Regions from separate parts of the Staphylococcus hsinchuensis genome, predicted to be linked through region 1. Evidence: predicted binding sites of a transcription regulator. Region 1 holds the regulator's gene; the other holds the start of a gene.
What was found. The regulator NrdR, encoded in region 1, represses ribonucleotide reductase genes. The targets are predictions, from matches to a motif close to AACACNATATATNGTGTT.
Positions count from the first base shown of each region.

Region 2: a site for NrdR is predicted at 1,679-1,696, ahead of nrdI (class Ib ribonucleoside-diphosphate reductase assembly flavoprotein NrdI). Genes of this name have one in related genera too.

Region 1 is NZ_CP128355.1:1,917,945-1,921,166, reverse strand. It holds gene gap (type I glyceraldehyde-3-phosphate dehydrogenase) at 265-1,266, shown strand; gene nrdR (transcriptional regulator NrdR) at 1,583-2,053, shown strand; gene QQM35_RS09560 (replication initiation and membrane attachment family protein) at 2,053-3,222, shown strand, end outside.
Region 2 is NZ_CP128355.1:1,073,224-1,076,445, reverse strand. It holds gene nrdE (class 1b ribonucleoside-diphosphate reductase subunit alpha) at 1-1,061, opposite strand, end outside; gene nrdI (class Ib ribonucleoside-diphosphate reductase assembly flavoprotein NrdI) at 1,012-1,422, opposite strand; gene QQM35_RS05320 (DMT family transporter) at 2,036-2,902, shown strand; gene queF (preQ(1) synthase) at 2,921-3,222, shown strand, end outside.

The DNA.
Region 1 (3,222 bases):
TAGTCGTAGATTTCGTTGTCTCGCTTTTTTTATTTTAAAGGTGAAACGGTATTAATTGCTTTGAATATGTCATACTAATTTAAAATAAGGAGTAATTTTAAGCTTCTTATAGCAATGCATATAATTTTTTAAAAATCAATATAAAGCCCGACAGAAAAGTGAAATGAAAAATTTTACTTTAATAAGAAAACGCTTTCTAAAATGTATTATTTTATGCTATACTATTTTTTGTAAAGTATAACACATAAACGAGGAGTGCTATCAATGGCGACAAATATTGCAATTAATGGGATGGGAAGAATCGGACGTATGGTGCTACGCATCGCTTTAAAAAAGGATGATTTAAATTTAGTAGCAATCAACGCGAGCTATCCTCCAGAAACAATTGCTCATCTTATTAACTTTGATACTACACACGGAAAATTTGATTTAACTGCTGAACCAACTGAAGATGGTATTAAAGTAGGAGATCAACAAATTAAGTTAATTTCTGAAAGAGATCCTGAAAAATTACCTTGGGATGAACTAAATGTTGATTTAGTTATCGAAGCAACAGGTAAATTTAACCATGGTGATAAAGCCGATGCACATGTTAAAGCAGGTGCGAAGAAAGTATTACTTACAGGCCCTTCTAAAGGCGGTAAAGTTCAAATGGTTGTTAAAGGCGTAAATAATGACCAATTAGATACTGAAACTTATGATATCTTCAGTAACGCATCATGTACTACAAATTGTATTGGTCCCGTTGCTAAAGTATTAAATGATCAATTTGGCATTCAAAATGGATTAATGACTACAGTTCATGCAATTACAAATGATCAGAACAATATTGATAACCCACATAAAGATTTACGTCGTGCACGTTCATGTAATGAAAGTATTATTCCAACATCTACTGGTGCAGCTAAAGCGCTCAAAGAAGTGTTACCTGAATTAGAAGGTAAATTACACGGTATGGCATTAAGAGTTCCTACTAAAAATGTTTCTTTAGTAGATCTTGTTGTAGATTTAGATAAAAATGTTACTGTTGAAGAAGTTAACCAAGCATTTAAAGATAACGATCTTGGTGACGTAATTTCAACTGAAGATGCACCATTAGTTTCAATGGACTTCAATACAAATCCATACTCAGCTATCATCGATACACAAAGTACAATGGTGATGGAAGATAATAAAGTTAAAGTTATTGCTTGGTACGATAATGAATGGGGTTACTCAAATAGAGTAGTTGAAGTTGCGCAACAAATTGGTGAATTAATTAAATAAAATGAATGTTTTCTTAAACATAAAGATATTTGAAACATAATGTACTCAAACAGGTAAAAAGCAATTTCTATTGAAATAATATAGAAATTGCTTTTTTCATATATTAAATTATTTTTAGCATTAAGTTTACTGATGTTATAACAAATGTCTCACCATATGTATGGTAAAAATATTAAAATGATAACCTTTAAAGTTTAAATAGTTTCACTCTATGGAGTGAATAACTTTTGAATATTAATCACAAATAGTCATTCTTTTGTGTCATAGACATTTATAGTATAATGTAAGTTAATCAAATTGAGAGGGTGATAATTCGGTGAAGTGCCCGAAATGTAATTCGACGCATTCTCGTGTTGTGGACTCTAGACATGCGGATGAAGTGAATGCGATTCGACGCAGAAGAGAATGTGAAACATGTGAAACGCGTTTTACAACGTTTGAACATATAGAGAAAAGACCATTGATCGTCGTGAAAAAAGATGGCACACGCGAACAATTTTTAAGAGAGAAAATATTAAATGGTCTTGTGCGTTCATGTGAAAAAAGACCCGTGCGCTATCAAAAATTAGAAGAAATAACTGATAAAGTTGAATGGCAATTAAGAGATGCAGGGCAAGCAGAAATTTCATCTAGAGATATAGGGAATTATGTGATGGATTTATTGATGGAAGTGGATCAAGTTTCTTATGTTAGATTTGCCTCTGTATATAAAGAATTTAAAGACGTGGATCAGTTATTACAATCCATGCAAGGTATTCTTTCAGAGGATAAACGGAGTGATGATTAATGGGTTTACAATCAGAAGACTTTGGATTAAGACCACATGATAACTTTACGGTCATAAGACATTTTGATTTAACTCAACATCATTTGGATATATTAAATCGTCTGTTCACCCCTTTAACTGGCCCAAATGCGATAGGTGTTTATCATTATCTCAATCAATTCGTAGCTCAGCAATCTTCTGATGTATTAACGCATTATATTATAATGAGTGAGCTTAAAATTAATTTAATAGACTTTCGTAAAAGTATGGATTTATTGGAAGCTATCGGACTTGTTCAATCTTATGCAAAACATGATGAACAACTTTCATCTTTTGTTTATAAACTCGTTCAACCTCCGTCTGCTAAACAATTTTTTAATGATCCGATGTTATCTGTTTATTTATTTAGTGAAGTGAGTAAACAGCGTTATTTACAGTTAAAGCAATACTTCGAAACGCATGATGACGTCAATTTAGCTCAATATCAAAATATTACTCGTAAGTTTACGGATGTGTTTAAAGTACCGCGTCATTCTGTTAATGAAGATACGCAACATATTCAAGGTGAAGAAACATATGATGGAGTAGATTTGTCAGAAATTAAATTTGACTTTGAACTATTATATGACTTGTTGGAATCTCACTTTGTCAGCAAACAAATTATAACGCAAGATGCGAAGGCCTTAATTATTCAACTTGCAACTTTATATGGGTTAACGCCAGAAGCTATGAAACGGATTATTTTAAAATCTATCACGAGTGCACAAGAGTTGTCATTTGAAGAATTAAGAAAGCAAGCTAGGTCATACTATTTAATAGAACATGAACAACAATATCCATCGTTACAAGTCAAAGAAAATGACAACAAAGTGTCCATTTCACAATCGACAGATGTCACAACTCAAGAGAGTAAAGCAGATGATTGGTTAGAACAGTTAGAAACGACGAGTCCTATAGATATGCTTGTGTCATGGTCAGAGTCTGAACCAACTTTTAAACAGAAACTGATGGTCGAAGAATTAATAGAACGCGAAAAGTTGCCATTTGGTGTGATTAACATATTACTTCAGTTTGTCATGTTAAAGGAAGATATGAAACTTCCGAAGTCTTATATTTTTGAGGTAGCATCTAACTGGAAAAAATTAGGCATCAAAACGGCGAAACAAGCATATGAACATGCTAAAAAGGTA
Region 2 (3,222 bases), 840 kb from region 1:
GACTGTAATTGAGTTTGAGCAATCATATTTAACATTTCACGTGCATCTTTTTTCTTCTTCTCGATATTAGGATTTGCGACAAGTTCGTCATAATATTCATCGATATTAATATCGTCTAAAGTCACGCCATATTCTTTATAGATTGTATGTGGTGCAAACATGTAAAAGTCTTTACCTTCTTTTGCTAAATCAAAGAATTTTGAAGGGACGATAAGACCAGTTGAAATTGTAGATAAACGTAGATCTTCATCGGCGTTAACCTTTTTAGTATCTAAGAATTCTTCAACATCGAAGTGGAAGATATTTAAATAAACTGCCCCAGCACCTGGTCTTTGGCCTAGCTGGTCGGCATAACTGAAACCACCTTCAAGTGATTTAGCAACTGGTAATACGCCTTTTGCTACACCTTTTATACCTTTAATTGCTTCGCCACGTGCACGTAGCTTAGATAAGTTAATCGCAACACCGCCACCAATTTTACTTAATTGCTTAGCAGTCGCATCTATAAAGTTGATTGAGTTTAAACTATCGTCAACTTCAAGTAAGAAACATGAGACAAGTTCGCCTCGGCGTGCACGACCTGCATTTAAAAACGTTGGTGTTGCAGGTTGATATCTTTGTTCAATCATCGCTTTAATAAATTGTTTAGCAGTCGCTTTATGACCATTTGCTAAATATAGTGACACGATAACCACATGTTGATTGTAATCTTCTAATAGTTGTTTTTTATCATTCGTTTTTAACGCATAATCTTTGTAAAATTTGCTCGCTGCCATGTAACTTGCAAATTTAAAATCAATGTTTTTTGCAAAATCAGTAATTTCAATAAGGTCTTCTTCTGAATATTTTTCGAACACATCGAAGTAGAAATTATTGTCCACTAAATAATGAAGACGCTCAATTTCAGAATCAAAGAAAATGGTCTTATCTTTAATCTCTTCCATGTATACAGCTAGCGCTTCTTGATCTTTTTCTAAATCGAAAAAGCCATTCTCTTTACGCTTTGTGACTTCATTGTTCAACTCTATATGATTGTATTGTTTCTCGTCCATAACCTTCATTTATGTGCCCCACCTTATCTATAAATTCGCTAATATCTTCGTTAGTGCCTTGAACTTCAAATTTCATTAATAATGGTACTTGAAAGTCTGCTGCAATAGTTCGGCCGGCTTTCGCAAAATTTTGTCCCCAATTGCGATTGCCACTCGCTGCCACAGCTCTTAACAAATCATGATTTACATCTAAAAATGATTGTACGGGTGGCGGGATTTCACCGAATCCTATCGTACCAGTGACCAATATAAAAGGTTCCTTCACACGTTCAGTACAATTCGCTTGCGTAATTTCTAAAGTGTCAGCTATCTCTGTTCGTTGAATAAATCTACGCACATTTCCTGAAAATGAGTAATACGCGACCTTCATTAGACCACCTACTTCCTAAAATTGTCATGATCTTATTCCAAAATATCTATCGTTCAACTTTACGCAAAATCTAAAAATTACACATTGTGCTTAATTATATTAATTTACACAATATATAGAATTACCATAGATATGTATCAATGAAACAATCTCAAATTATATACCAATTTTCATTAAAATTGTCATATTTAAGCATCGTAATAGTGTCTTTTTAATTAAAATTTGATTTATTATAAATAAATTGACCACAAGCTAAAACACAATATCTTGTGATAAGTTTGGGTCATCAACACTATATTATGTGTTTCATTATACATAACTCTTTCTGAGAATTAAAGACATAAAATTGAACTGGTTTGAAAAGATATTTTTAAAAAATGGCACCGAACCACGTGAATAAGCCTTTTGAAAATTTTTTAAATTTTTATTCCCAACTTCAAGCTAAAATTCTTGCAATTTAAAAAACATTATCTTCTGTTATCAACGAACTGAAATAGAACATTTGTTCGCATTTCCATATTATACTACTTCTGAGTTTATTTCAAGGATATACATATTGTATTTCTATGTGCTACTATAGATACGTTAAATTTTAGAAATTGAGGCGATAGTTGTGAATCCTAAAGTAAAAGGAATTATCGCAATTTTAATTTCCGCGATCGGTTTTAGTTTTATGTCAGTATTTTTTAGACTAGCTGGAGATTTACCCGTCTTTCAAAAATCGCTCGCACGAAATTTAGTTGCGATGTTTATACCGTTGTATTTCATATTCAAATATAAACAACCACTTTTCGGTAAGTTGAGTAGTCAACCTTTATTAATATCCAGATCTGCTTTAGGCCTCATTGGTGTATTATTAAATATTTACGCCATTGACCATATGATTTTAAGTGATGCAGATACATTAATGAAGCTTAACCCATTTTGGACAATTTTACTTAGTTTACTCTTCTTAAATGAAAAAATTCGAAAATACCAACTTATAGCAATGATTGTAGCTATATTAGGTATGTTGTTCGTAGTGAAACCAGAGTTTTCTTCTGCTGTGATTCCAGCACTTGGAGGATTACTTTCAGGAATATTTGCTGCCGGAGCGTATACATGTGTTCGTGCGCTAAGTTCACGTGAGGCACCTTACACAATTGTCTTTTATTTCTCATTCTTTTCTATTATAGCATTGATTCCATTTACGATATTTACATTTGAACCAATGTCATGGATTCAAGTGTTATACCTTATTGGTGCAGGTTTATCTGCAGCAATCGGTCAAATTGGTATTACATTAGCATATAGCTTTGCACCTGCAAAAGATATATCCATCTTCACTTACGCTTCTATTATATTTACAGCAATATTTGGATTTATATTATTTAAAGAATCACCAGATTTATTTGCAATATTAGGCTATATTATCATTATTGGTTCAAGCTATTACATGTTTGAGAAAGCACGACGCCAATCTGCTACCACTGAAAAATAAAGTTAAGGAGAGATTTCAATGTCTGAAGGACGCAATAAAGAACAATTAGAAGATATTACACTATTAGGAAATCAAAATAATAAATATGAATTTGATTACACACCTGAAGTATTAGAATCATTCGATAATAAACACCAAGGTCGTGACTATTTCGTCAAATTTAATTGCCCTGAATTTACATCATTATGCCCTATTACAGGTCAACCTGACTTTGCCACTATATATATTTCATACATTCCTCATATCAAAATGGTAGAATCAAAATCGTTAAAATTATATTTATTTAGTTTTAGAAATCATGGCGACTTCCATGAAGATTG